Regions from separate parts of the Streptomyces sp. NBC_01013 genome, predicted to be linked through region 3. Evidence: riboswitches for the same ligand, from Rfam matches in the RefSeq annotation. Region 3 holds a riboswitch; each other region holds the start of a gene.
What was found. Region 3 has a riboswitch for thiamine pyrophosphate ahead of OG538_RS02675 (purine-cytosine permease family protein). Riboswitches for the same ligand answer to the same signal wherever they lie in the genome.
Positions count from the first base shown of each region.

Region 1 (4,553 bases), 1.6 Mb from region 3:
ACCTCACGCCAGGCCCGCCACGGGGAGGCGCCGAGCACCGCGGCGGCTTCGCGCAGCCGCCCGTCGACCGCTCTGAGGACCGGCAGCATGGTGCGGACGACGAAGGGCACTCCGACGAGCGCCTGGGCGAGCGGCACCAGGATCCAGGAGGTACGCAGATCCAGCGGTGGCTCGTCGAGGGTGATCAGGAAGCCGAAGCCGACGGTGACGGCGGAGACGCCGAGTGGCAGCATCAGCAACGCGTCGAATCCCCGGACGAGCCGCCCCGCCTTCCTGGTCAGGGCCGCGGCCGCCAGTCCTCCGACGAACAGGGCGATGAGGGTGGCGACCAGGGCGTAGCGCAGGGAGTTCCCGATCGCCTCGATCGGTGCGACCAGGAACGTTCCGCTGTTCGCCTCCGCCGAGGCCAGCGCACGGTAGTAGGCGAACCCGTGGCCGCCGGACACATCGAGCGACCGCTCCACCAGGACACCGAGCGGCAGCAGAATCAGCACCAGCACGGTCAGCAGCACGCCTCCGAGCAGCGCCCACTGGCCCGCTCCGCGCGGCCTGCGGGACGTCTGAGCCGGATCGACGAGCTTCAGCGCGGTCTCCCTGCGCCGCACGGTCCACGCGTGCACGGCCAGCACGGCGCCGACCGCGACGAACTGCACCAGGGTCAGCACGGCAGCCGTGGGCAGGTCGAGCAACTGCGCGGTCTGCCGGTAGATCTCCACCTCCAGCGTGGAGAAGCCCGGTCCGCCGAGGATCTGCACGACACCGAAGGAGGTGAAGGTGAACAGGAAGACCATCAGCGCCGCGGCAGCCACGGCGGGGCCGAGCGCGGGGAGGGTGACACGGCGCCAAGCGGCGAAACGCCCCGCGCCGAGGACCCGCGCGGCCTCCTCCTGCCGGGGGTCGAGCTGCGCCCAGAGTCCACCGACGGTGCGCACGACGACGGCGTAGTTGAAGAAGACGTGGGCCAGCAGGATCGCCCACACCGTGGTGTCGAGCCGCACACCCCAGAGCCCGTCGAGGAAGCCGCCGCGGCCGAGCAGCGCGAGGAACGCCGTGCCGACGACAACGGTCGGGAGGACGAACGGCACGGTGACGACCGCCCGCAGCACCTGCTTGCCGGGGAAGTCGAACCGCGCGAAGACGTACGCGCCCGGCAGCGCGACCAGCAGGGTCAACGCGGTCGAGGCGAGGGCCTGCCAGAGCGTGAACCAGAGGACGTTCTGGATGTCCGGCCGGCCCAGCACCTCGCCGAACCGGCCGAACTGCCATACGCCTTCGGCCTTGAGCCCGCGCCCCACGATCGCGGCGACGGGATAGGCGAAGAACAACGCGAAGAACGCCACGGGCACGGCCATCAGACCGAGCCGCACCGCGCCCCCGCGCAGGGACCGGACGCGCGCGGCCTTCCCGCGCGCGCCCGGTCCGCGTGCGGGAGTCTTCGCTACTTCACTACGAGCGAGGACCATGACTGGACCCACTGCTCACGGTTCTTGGCGATCTCGTCGGGGGCGACGGTCGTCGGCTTGTCGACCGTGGCACCGAACTTCGTGAAGAGGTCCGGCACCTTCGCGCCCTTGGTGACCGGGCTGACGAACATGTTGAGCGGCATGTCCTCCTGGAACTGCTTGCCGATCAGGAAGTCCAGGAGCGCCTTGCCACCCGCCGCGTTCTTCGCCCCGTCGAGCAGGCCGGCGAACTCGATCTGGCGGAAGCACGTCCCGGTGGCGACGCCGGTGGGGGCGGTCTTCGGCTGCGGGTCCGCGTACAGCACCTCGACGGGCGGGCTGGAGGCGTAACTGACGACGAGCGGCCGGTCCGCCTTGGCCTTCTTGCCGCCCGCGGAACCGGAGAACTCCTCGTTGTACGCCTGCTCCCAACCGTCGACGACCTTGACGCCGTTGTTCTTCAGCTTCTTCCAGTAGTCCTGGTAGCCGTCCGCGCCGTAGGTGGCAACGCTGCCGAGGAGGAACCCGAGGCCGGGCGAGGAGGTCGCGGCGTTCTCGGTGACGAGGAGGTTCTTGTACGCGGGCTTCGCCAGGTCCTCGAAGGACTGCGGCGGAGCGAGCTTCTTGTCGGCGAAGTACTTCTTGTCGTAGTTGACGCAGATGTCGCCGGTGTCGACCGGGGTGACCCTGTGCTTGTCGTCCAGCTGGACGTCGGCCGCGACCCGGTCGAGGCCCTTGGCCTCGTACGGCGTGAACAGCCCGTTGTCGAGGGCGCGCGAGAGCAGGGTGTTGTCCACGCCGAAGAACACGTCGCCGCGCGGCGAGCCCTTGGTCAGGATCTCCTGGTTGAGTGCCGCGCCCGCGTCACCGCTCTTCAGCACCTTGACGGTGTAACCGGTCTGCCGGGTGAACTCCTTCAGCACGCCCTTGGAGGCGTTGAAGGAGTCGTGGCTGACGAGGGTGACGGTCTTGGAGCCCGTGCCCCGGGTTCCACCGGAACCCGATGCCGAGTCGTCGGAGCTGCCGCATCCGGTGAGCGCGGTCGCGCCGATTGCGGCGGCGACGGCCGTCACCGCGATCTTCCTGGTGGTGCTCATGTGATTCCTCCTGGGTATGACCAGGAAGAGACGCGGCCCTGCCCGCACCGGCGGAAACCGGAAGCGGGCAGGGCGCAACAGCTTGAGTAAGGTCCGAACTTCCTACCCGGAATGACCCGGGCGAGGTTCAGAGGGTCTGCGGCCAACCTGTTCTCGGTGCCGCACTCTCAGCGCTGTGGCGCTCCCCTGTCGGAATATGAAGTTGCTTTCGAGCCCAGGCTACACGGCCGATTTCGGCCTCAGCGCTCGGATGCCGCCAGCTGTCCGCAGGCCCCGTCGATCTCCTGGCCACGAGTGTCCCGCACGGTCACCGGCACCCCGTGGGCGGCGATCGCCTCGACGAACGCCTTCTCGTCCTCGGGTCGAGAAGCGGTCCACTTCGATCCGGGCGTCGGGTTGAGCGGGATCAGGTTGACGTGAACCCGCTTGCCCTTGAGCAGCCGGCCGAGCCGGTCGCCCCGCCACGCCTGGTCGTTGATGTCGCGGATCAGCGCGTACTCGATGGAGATGCGGCGGCCGGACTTCTCCGCGTACTCCCAAGCGGCGTCCAGGACCTCGCGCACCTTCCACCGGGTGTTCACGGGCACGAGCGTGTCACGCAGCTCGTCGTCGGGGGCATGCAGCGAGACGGCGAGACGGCACTTGAAGCCCTCGTCGGCGAATCGCAGCATCGCGGGGACGAGGCCGACGGTGGAGACGGTGATCCCGCGCTGCGAGAGGCCGAGCCCGTCGGGCTCCGGATCGGTCAGCCGACGGATCGCGCCGACCACGCGGTTGTAGTTGGCGAGCGGTTCGCCCATACCCATGAAGACGATGTTGGAGAGCCGGGCCGGTCCGCCCGGGACCTCGCCGTCGCGCAGCGCCCGCATACCGTCGACGATCTGGTGGACGATCTCGGCGGTGGAGAGGTTGCGGTCGAGCCCGGCCTGCCCGGTGGCGCAGAACGGGCAGTTCATGCCGCAGCCGGCCTGCGAGGAGATGCACATCGTGACGCGCTCGGGATAACGCATCAGCACCGACTCGACCAGCGTCCCGTCGTGCAGCTTCCACAGCGTCTTACGGGTGGTGTCGTCGTCGCAGCTGATGTGCCGGATCACGGACATCAGATCGGGGAACAACGCCTCGGCCAGCTTGTCGCGCGATCCGGCGGGGATGTTGGTCCACTCCGACGGGTCGTGCGCATACCGCGCGAAGTAGTGCTGCGAGAGCTGCTGCGCGCGGAAAGGCTTCTCGCCGGTCGCGGCGACTGCTTCCTTGCGCTCGGCGGGCGTGAGGTCGGCGAGGTGGCGCGGGGGCTTCTTGGCTCCGCGGGGCGCGACGAAAGTGAGTTCTCCGGGCTTAGGCATGGTTCCTCCAGTGTCGCAGACACGCCGAGGTGCCGGTGCTCGTCAGCGGTGAGGTCCGTCATCGGGCCGCCGCCGACGGCCCCGCGACGGCCCCGCGACGGCCCGGCCGCACGCAGGACAGTGACCGATCGCACCCCGGGCGGCCGGCCCTCACGGGCCGTACGCGCACAGGTGAGCCCGTTCGTGGCTCCCGGTGAAGGCGGCACGCGAGCGGCGACGCGGCCGGCCACGGTGCCGATGGATCGGGCCGGGCGGGGTATCCGGGACCCGAGAGGGACATTCCGCCACATTCTTGGGAGGTACGTGTCGTGCGCACCGTGAAGCACTGGTTCCATCACAGCCTGGCCGGGCAGGCACTCGTGGTCTTCTTGCTGGGCTTGGGCTTCAGCGCCCTGTTCCGCCGGAATGACCATCCGGGCTTATGGGTGGCCCAGAGCCTGCTCTACACCGCTGTGATCATCGGGGTCCTCGCTGCTCAGCGCCGCAGAACCGCCCGCGCCACCGGTGCCGACCCCCGCGCGGTCGTCAGCCTCAACCGCAGGATCCGGCATCGTGCGGTGCCGCGGGATCCCGAGGAGCGGGCGATGATGCGGCGGCTGGTGGACGATCAGCTGGGGAAGATGGAGCGGGGTGGCCGGTGGCTGCCGTACTGGCTGGGCTTCATGGGT
Region 1 covers NZ_CP108687.1:2,210,818-2,215,370, forward strand. The annotation lists gene OG538_RS09370 (ABC transporter permease) at 1-1,352, opposite strand, end outside; gene OG538_RS09375 (thiamine ABC transporter substrate binding subunit) at 1,439-2,539, opposite strand; TPP riboswitch at 2,621-2,737, opposite strand; gene rlmN (23S rRNA (adenine(2503)-C(2))-methyltransferase RlmN) at 2,779-3,885, opposite strand; gene OG538_RS09385 (hypothetical protein) at 4,194-4,553, shown strand, end outside.
Region 1: it holds a riboswitch for thiamine pyrophosphate, as region 3 does, so the genes downstream of both, OG538_RS09375 (thiamine ABC transporter substrate binding subunit) here and OG538_RS02675 (purine-cytosine permease family protein) in region 3, are expected to answer to the same signal.

Region 2 (4,553 bases), 3.5 Mb from region 3:
TGGACGGACCGCACGTGTACGCGGACGGGCTCGCCATCGCCATGGACGGCGGAGTGACCATGGCCGGAAAGCTACTGGTCGTCCAACTCCCGCTGCATGACTGACGTTCTCCGGGGAAGACGCATCCCGACCTGAACACGCGGACCACTGGGCCTATTTCCGGAAACCCCCTGTCACCCCGTGCCGTGGGCGCTCTACCATCGGCGTATCAGTAGCAGGCTCTCCTCCGTTTCCGCCCGACTGCCCGGCTAGAACGGGCACGCAGGCCCTACGGAGCATCGGGGGATGCACATGAACAGCGCTCCGCACCTGCTGACCGAGGACCGGCCCGAGTACGAGCGGATCCTCGACGACGCACTGCGTCACGCCCATGAACGACCGGATCTGGCCGCTGTCGGAGAACGGCTCAACCCGGTGCAGTTGCGCACCATGGCGATGGCCGCCACGGCGCTGATCACGGCGGCTGCGGCCACCGAGTACGAGCACTACGTGAAGGCTCGCGAGGAGATCCGCGCTGCGGCCGCCCGGGACGAGGGCGGTGAACCCGACACGGGCCAGTCCGGCGCCCACCAGTCGGGCGCCGGCATAGGAGCCGTCATCACCGTGCTGGCCCCGATGCTGGCAGGTACGGCCGCGGTGATCTTCCTGCTCATCGGCTACATCCTCAAGGCGCTCGACCCGCCTCCCTCGTTCGCGGACACCATGGTGGGCGCGGGCTGGTTCTTCACGGCGGCCACGGCGGCCGCGATCCTCGTCGCCGCGGTCGGTCTTCTCCTCACCGCTCTGCGCAACGGCTCGACCTCGCCGGCCGACGAGGAGCAGGGTGAGGAGCTGCCGGAGGACGTGGCCCGCGCCAGGGAGGCCTGGCGGCACGCCCTGCTGGAACGCGGGATCCTGCCGTTCCTGAGGGACGCACTCGCCGACCCGGGGGCCGCCCCCGCCGCGCGCATCCCGCACCGCTCGGCCAACCGCATCCCGAAGATCGGCTACAGCAGGCCGGACTTCTCCAGCCCGGACGACGGCCCGGCCGCCGCGCCCCGCCCGACGTTCACCAGTCCGGACTTCACCAGTCCCGACTTCGGGGGACCCGAACACGAGCTGGACTGACGGGTTCAGGGGCTCGGGAGGCCCGTCGCAGGGCCTCCCGAGCTCCGGGACCTACTCCGCGATGGGCAGATAGACCCGGTTGCCCGCCTCCGCGAACTCCTTGGACTTCTCCGCCATCCCCGCCTCGATCTCCGCCTGTGAACCGCCGTGCTCGCGCCGGATGTCCTGGGAGATCTTCATCGAGCAGAACTTCGGGCCGCACATCGAGCAGAAGTGCGCCGTCTTCGCCGGTTCGGCCGGCAGCGTCTCGTCATGGAACTCCCGTGCGGTGTCCGGGTCGAGGGCCAGATTGAACTGGTCCTCCCATCGGAACTCGAACCGGGCGTCCGACAGCGCGTCGTCCCACTCCTGCGCCCCCGGGTGGCCCTTGGCCAGGTCAGCCGCATGGGCCGCGATCTTGTAGGTGATGACCCCGGTCTTCACGTCGTCCCGGTCAGGAAGACCGAGGTGCTCCTTGGGCGTCACGTAGCAGAGCATCGCCGTACCCCACCAGGCGATCATCGCCGCACCGATGCCCGAGGTGATGTGGTCGTACGCCGGCGCCACATCGGTCGTCAGGGGGCCGAGGGTGTAGAACGGCGCCTCCTCGCAGATCTCCTGCTGGAGGTCGATGTTCTCCTTGATCTTGTGCATCGGAACGTGTCCGGGACCCTCGATCATGGTCTGGACCCCGAACCGCTTGGCGACCGCGTTCAGCTCGCCGAGCGTACGCAGCTCCGCGAACTGGGCCTCGTCGTTGGCGTCCGCGATCGACCCGGGCCGCAGCCCGTCGCCCAGGGAGTACGTCACGTCGTACGAGGCAAGGATCTCGCAGAGCTCCTCGAAGTTCTCGTAGAGGAACGACTCCGTGTGGTGCGCGAGGCACCACGCCGCCATGATCGAGCCGCCCCGGGAGACGATGCCGGTCTTGCGGCGCGCCGTCAGCGGCACGTACGGCAGGCGCACGCCGGCGTGAACCGTCATGTAGTCGACGCCCTGCTCGGCCTGCTCGATGACGGTGTCCTTGTAGATCTCCCAGGTCAGCTCCTCCGCCCTGCCGTCCACCTTCTCGAGTGCCTGGTAGAGCGGCACGGTGCCGATCGGCACCGGGGAGTTGCGAAGAACCCACTCACGGGTGGTGTGAATGTTGCGGCCGGTGGACAGATCCATGACCGTGTCGGCGCCCCACTTGGTCGCCCAGGTCATCTTGTCCACCTCCTCCTCGATGGAGGACGAGACCGCGGAGTTGCCGATGTTGGCGTTCACCTTCACCAGGAACCGCTTGCCGATGATCATCGGCTCGATCTCCGGGTGGTTGACGTTGGCCGGCAGAACGGCCCGGCCCGCGGCGATCTCTTCGCGCACGGTCTCGGGCTCGACGTTCTCCCGGATCGCCACGTACTCCATCTCCGGGGTCACCTCGCCCCGCCGGGCGTACGCGAGCTGGGTGACGGGGCGCCCGTCCCGGCTGCGCCGGGGCTGTCGGGGACGGCCGGGGAAGACGGCGTCCAGATTGCGCAGCCCACCGCGCGGTGACGTGTGCTTCAGCCCGTCGTCCTCCGGGCGTGCGGGACGGCCCGTGTACTCCTCGGTGTCGCCGCGGGCGATGATCCAGTTCTCCCGCAACGGCGCCAGTCCCCGGCGGACGTCCGTCTCGGTCGAGGGATCGGTGTACGGCCCCGACGTGTCGTACAGCGTCACGTCCTTGCCGTTGGTGAGGTGCACCTGACGGACCGGCACCCGGAGGTCCGGGCGTGAGCCCTGGACGTACCCCTTGTGCCATCCGATGGACTTTCCGGCCTCGTCGTTCTCATTCGAGGCAGGCGTGCGCGTGTCCGATGTGGTCATGAGACCTACTCCCTACGCCGGCATTACCCGGTAACAGGTTCGGCGGTCGGCGCAGCGAGTCCCGTACGGACGTACGGAGATCAGCGCCCTCTCAGCCCGGTGCTCCGAGCTCCCGCGTGTGCAAAGGTGCCACCACGCTAGCGCCCTCATCGGCCGACTGAACAGAGGGCCCTTCCGTAGTTGCGATGATCGGCCGGTGACGTCCCCTCATAGCGACTTCGAAACACAGGCCCATCAGCACGCGCACACGCACAGCCACGGGCCCGCCGCTCCCGTCTCCGGCCATCTGCGCAAGGTGATCGCCGCCGTGCTGATTCCGTTCGCGGCCGCGGTCGTCGTCGGGCTCGTGGTCCTCTGGCCCGGTGGTGCGCCGGCGCACGAGCGCACCGGTGTCGGCTTCGACCGGCAGACCCAACAGGGCAAGGTGGTGAACATCGACAGAGTCGACTGCAAGGACGTGAACGCCTCCCAGCTGCCCCTCAGCGTTGAGACCGCACCGCCCACGGGCGAGCGGGCCGAAGGGGCCGCCCTCTGCAAGAAGGCCACCGTCGAGATCACGAGCGGGCAGGACAAGGGCCGGAAGTTCGTCGAGGTCGTCCAGCCCGACGCGCCCCGGCAACTACGGGACGGGCAGGGGGTGGTCGTCGCCTACGCCCCCGACGCGCCCCATGACCTCCAGTACTCCGTCACCGATGTGAACCGGAAGTTCCCGTTGATGCTGCTGGCCGGGATCTTCGCGCTGGTCGTGGTCGTCGTGGGCAGAATGCGCGGGGTAATGGCCCTGGTGGCACTCGCCCTGTCGTTCGCCATCCTGACCCTGTTCATCCTTCCGGGGATTCTGCAGGGCTCGAACCCGCTGGTCGTGGCAGTCGTGGGGGCAAGCGCCATCATGCTGATCGCCCTCTACATCTGCCATGGACTGACAGCCCGCACCTCCGTCGCCGTCATCGGCACCCTGATCTCGCTGCTGCTGATCGGGCTCCTCGGCTCGCTCTTCGTCGGCTGGGCGACTCTGAGCGGGAACACCGACGACAACACCGGCCTCATCCACGGCCTGTATCCGCACATCGACATGAGCGGACTGCTGCTGGCCGGCGTCATCATCGGTTCCCTGGGGGTGCTCGACGATGTGACGGTCACCCAGACCTCGGCGGTCTGGGAACTGCACCAGGCGGACCCGACGATGAGCGCGAAGGATCTCTACCGGGCAGGCATCAGGATCGGGCGCGACCACATCGCCTCAGTGGTCAACACCCTGGTGCTCGCGTATGCGGGCGCCGCGCTTCCACTGCTGCTGCTGTTCTCGATCGCCCAGAGCGGCGTGGGGACGGTGGCCAACAGCGAACTGGTGGCGGAGGAAATCGTGCGCACACTGATCGGCTCGATCGGACTGGTCGCCTCGGTACCTGTGACCACCGCGCTCGCGGCACTGGTCGTCTCCGCGGACCGCACCGGACTCGCCGCAGATTCCGGAGCTCCGGCATCCGCGCGAAGCGGCAGGGGGCACCGCCGCCGGACGAGGTCCTGAGTGCCCGGACACGGAGAGCGATTCACCCGTTCGGCAGGTGTGCTGTTCGACCGGCATACAGGCCATGGGCACCGCCTTCGTCAGCCGGCGT
Region 2 covers NZ_CP108687.1:4,111,542-4,116,094, forward strand. The annotation lists gene OG538_RS17785 (metallophosphoesterase) at 1-104, shown strand, start outside; gene OG538_RS17790 (hypothetical protein) at 286-1,107, shown strand; gene thiC (phosphomethylpyrimidine synthase ThiC) at 1,159-2,934, opposite strand; TPP riboswitch at 2,927-3,060, opposite strand; gene OG538_RS17800 (YibE/F family protein) at 3,131-4,462, shown strand; gene OG538_RS17805 (SsgA family sporulation/cell division regulator) at 4,543-4,553, opposite strand, start outside.
Region 2: it holds a riboswitch for thiamine pyrophosphate, as region 3 does, so the genes downstream of both, thiC (phosphomethylpyrimidine synthase ThiC) here and OG538_RS02675 (purine-cytosine permease family protein) in region 3, are expected to answer to the same signal.

Region 3 (4,553 bases):
GGCGCTCAACGAGATCTACCTCGGCCCGTCCGGGCACCAGACCGCGCGCTACCGCCTCGGCGTAGGGCCGGCGGACTCCCCCGCCGGGCCGCATGCCTCGTCCACCGAACCGCAGGCCTCGTCCGGCGTGCTGGTCGGCACCGGCACCGGCGCCACCGGGTGGCTGCGCTCCCTGTGGCAGGAACGCCGCAGCGCCCTGCCCCTGCCCGGTCCGTCCGACCCCCGGCTGCTCTGGTTCGTCCGGGAGGCCTGGCCGTCACCGGCCACGGGCACCTCGCTCGTCTCGGGCGAACTGGGCCGCGGGCAGGGGCTGCGGCTGACCGTGGAGTCCGACCGGCTGGTGGTCTTCGGCGATGGCATGGAGGCGGACGCGCTGGAGCTGACGTGGGGGCAGACCGTGCGGCTCGGCATCTCGGCCACCTCGCTGCGACTGGCCGTGTGACCGCCCGCCGGACACCGGCCCCGCACGTAGGCTCGGTGCCCCGTACCGGTCACCGAATCCCACGAGGAACACCATGGACAGCGAAGCGACTTCGCAGATCCCCGCCCGCAACTCCCGCCCGCCCCTGGCCCAAGCGGCTCTGGGTGTCGGCGTGATCGTGCGGGACGGGCAGGGACGGATCCTCCTCGGGCGGCATCACAGCGGCACCTGGGAGCTCCCCGGCGGCAAGGTCGATCCGACGCACGAGTCCATCGCGGCGGCGGCAGTACGTGAGCTCCGGGAAGAGACGGGGCTGGAGGCCGCCGAGCACGAGGTACGCGTGTTCGCGATGCTGCACGACGCGGTGCAGGGGATCAACCGGGTGACCATGGCCGCGCTGTTGACCTCCCGGGACGCCACCGTGCAGGTGACGGAACCCCATCTCATCAGCACCTGGCAGTGGATCCGGCCCGAGGACCTGCCGGCGCCGCTCTTCCACCCCACGGCGCAGATCCTCGCCGCCTGGCGCCCCGATCTCGGGATCACGCACCCTCCCGTGCACCGGCTGGACATCGTGACCGAGAGCACACAGGCATAGCCCTAAATCAATTAATCATTTGCCTAGGGCTCATAGGCAGAGTTAGCGTCGTCCGTATGAAGGCCGTGACCGAACAGGACATCCGCACATCGTTCGTCAACTGCTCCAAGGGAGAAGCCGGGCGTCTGCCGCTGCCCCGCGATCTCGACGAGCTGCCGTGGGACGATCTCGACTTCCTGGGGTGGCGTGATCTCTCTGCCCCGGGGCGCAGCTACATCGTCACCGAGCACGAGGGCCGGCCGACCGGAATCTCGCTGCGCTTCCCCTCCCAGCAGCGCGGTTTCCTCCACCGCAGCATGTGCTCACTGTGTCTGACCACGCACCCGGGCAGCGGAGTCTCCCTGCAGACCGCCCGCAAGGCGGGCCCGGCCGGGCGCGAGGGCAATTCGGTGGGTCTGTACATGTGCACCGACCTGGCGTGCTCGCTCTATGTACGGGGGAAGAAGGCCGTGGCCTCGGGCGCCCGCTTCAAGGAGTCGCTGACCGTGGAGGAGCAGATCGACCGCACGAAGGCCAATCTCTCGGCATACGTCGCCAAGCTCTTCGGCTGAGCGGGGACCGCCGTGCCCGCCCCGGCGCTCCTGCGGTCGGGACGGGCACGACCCTGCGCGCGGAACGGCTGCCCGGACGTGCTGGTACGTGATCCGGCCGGGGCCCGCTGTACGTCCCGCAGCCGTCGAGCCCGGCTCCGACCCGAAGCCGGCGCCGCCCCACCGCAGGCTAATCGCCGCGCAGACCTCCAACACCCGTGACAGCACGATCGGGCACGGCGGCTTCCGCTGCGCGTTCGCTGTCCGACCCGCCGCACCGCGACCCGCGCACGTCCGGCTATTCTGGCCGCCGCACCGGACACGGGGTGCCCCGCACAGGGGCTGAGAACACACCCGTCGAACCTGAACCAGTTAGCACTGGCGGAGGGATGTCTTCATGTCATTGCCGCATGCCCAGGACGAACACGCAGCCGCGGCCCCGCAGCCCGCGTTCCACGGGCGCATGCCCACTGCCGCCGGCGATCTGCGCATCGAAGCGCACGGGATAGCCCCCGTGCCCGAGGGCCGCCGCTACGGCAGGCCCGGAAGGCTGTTCACGGTCTGGTTCGCCCCCAACCTGACGATGACCGGCGTCTTCACCGGCACCGTCGGCATCGCGCTGGGCCTGGACTTCGCCACGGCGCTCACCGCCGTCGCGCTCGGCACGCTCCTCGGTGCCGTGCCCACCGCGTATCTGGGCACCTGGGGCAGCCAGACCGGCGCCGGCCAACTACCTCTCGCCCGGCTGGCGTTCGGCAGGGGTGTCGTGCTGCCCGGCGCACTGCAATGGCTGTCGTCCATCGCCTGGGACGCACTGATCGGCTTGTTCGGCGGTGACGCGCTGGCCCAGCTGTGCGGCTGGCCGTTCTGGCTGGGTGTGCTGGTCATGATGGCTGCCCAGGGTGCGCTCGGCGTCCTGGGGTACGAGGTGATCCACCGGCTCCAAACCATGATGACCTTCGCTCTCGCCGCCGCGTTCGCCGCGCTCTCCACGAAGCTCCTGAACGGTGTGCACCCCGCCGCCACCGGCACGGCGCACGGCGCCGACCGGGCGGGCGCCTTCGTCCTGACCTGCACGATCGCCCTGAGCCTGGCGCTGTCCTGGGCGCCGTACGCCAGCGACTTCAGCCGCTATCTGCCGCGCACGGCGTCCCGGCCGCACATGTTCTGGTGCACGCTCCTCGGGATCAGCTCCTCCTTCGTGGCAGTCCAGGCCCTCGGCCTGTGGGGCGCGTCCGTGTTCACCGACCAGACCGCCCGCGGCATCGACACACTGCTCGGCGGGGGCGCCCTCGGAGCGTTCGGACTGCTCGCCGTGGCGCTGGCCGCACTGTGCAGCAACGCCATGAACGACTACAGCGGATCGCTGGCGTTGCAGACGATGGGGGTCCGCCTGCCGCGTCCCGTGGCCGCGGCACTCGCCGCCGCACTCGGATTCCCGCTCGTGCTGTGGATGCATGCGGCCGACACCACGGCACGCTTCCAGAACGTCCTGCTTCTCGTGGGCTACTGGATCCCCGCGTTCGTCGCGATCGTGGCCGTCGACTGGATCGTCCGGGCCAAGGCCCGCGGCGGTTCCCCCATCGACCTGGCGACCGAGACCTCCCGCCCGCAGCCGTGGTGGCCGGCGCTGACCGCCTTCACCCTCGGCTTCGCGGCGGCGGTGCCTTTCATGAGCACCAGCCTGTACGTGGGTCCGGTCGCGGAGGCGCTGCACGGGGCGGACCTCGCCTACGGTGTGGCGTTCCTCGTGGCCCTGGCGGTCTATGCACCACTTCGCCTGCGCCACCGCCCCTGACGCGGCGGGACGTTCCGGTACGGGCCGACTCCGAGGCCGTGGTCTCCGGACACGGATTCCACGGCCGGAGCCTCAGTTGTCGGCCAGGGTGCGGTCGAGAAGGGGCAGCAGACCGTCCCAATGGCGTTGCAGGGCGGCTGAGTCGAAGGCATCGGTGTCGGACATGGTGAAGCCGTGGACGGTGCCGGGATAGACCTCGGAGGTGTACGTGACGCCCGAGGCTTCGACCTTCTGGTTGAGTTCGGCGAGGGCCTCGGGGGTCAGGTCGGCCTCGGCATGAGCGAAATAGACCTCTCCGGTGAGACGGCGCAGACTGTCGGGCCCGTCGGCGCCCACGGGGCCGTGGAATCCGGCTACGGCGGCCACCTCGCCGGGGTGGGCCACGGCGGTGCGCACCGCAAGGAGGCCGCCGATGCAGTAGCCGGTCACCGCGACCGGTCCGGCGCAGACCTCTGGCTGGTCCGTGAGGAACCGCAGGTAGGCGTCGGCGTCCCTCAGCGCGCGTTCGGCGCTGTGCGCCTCGATCAACGGCATCAGCTGCTCGAAGACCGTCGTGCGGACCTCGTCTCCGATGTGCTCGGGTAGTGCGATCACCGGTGCCGTGCCGGTGCGGTAGAAGATGTTGGGGACGAGCACGTAGTACCCGTGCCCGGCCAGCTCGCGGGCCATCTCCCGCAGCACGGGCCGGATCCCGAAGCCGTCCGGGTACATCAGCACGCCTGGGTACCGCTTGCCGCGGTCGGGAAAAGCGGCGAAAGCGTCGGCCTGGCCGTCCGTGGTGGGAATGTGCAACATCGTGCTGAGCATGGGTCTCCTGTCGTGGTTCACGTGTCGGGTTCTGACCAACACGACAGGAGGCGGAGCCCGTGCGGCAGCGGCTGATCCTCGGTCCGGCAGCAGGCCGGTACCGACCCGGACGGCGCTCAGAGGAGCGCCGGGTAGCCAATCAGTGAGTGGCGCAATGCCGTCCCGGTAGTCATCGTCCCAACGTAGCCCACCGGACAGAGCCGATGCCAGGCATCCCGGTCCACCGCGCGCGCCCCGAGCTCGTGCCGCTCGCACTCCACAAAACGATCAAGGGCCGTTTCAGATTGCTCTGAAACGGCCCTTGATCTACGACTCTCTCGAGTCGGGACGACAGGATTTGAACCTGCGACCCCTTGACCCCCAGTCAAGTGCGCTACCAAGCTGCGCCACGTCCCGCTG
Region 3 covers NZ_CP108687.1:616,747-621,299, forward strand. The annotation lists gene OG538_RS02660 (hypothetical protein) at 1-442, shown strand, start outside; gene OG538_RS02665 (NUDIX hydrolase) at 516-1,019, shown strand; gene OG538_RS02670 (FBP domain-containing protein) at 1,076-1,570, shown strand; TPP riboswitch at 1,862-1,956, shown strand; gene OG538_RS02675 (purine-cytosine permease family protein) at 1,947-3,347, shown strand; gene OG538_RS02680 (dienelactone hydrolase family protein) at 3,420-4,154, opposite strand; tRNA gene OG538_RS02685 (tRNA-Pro) at 4,477-4,550, opposite strand.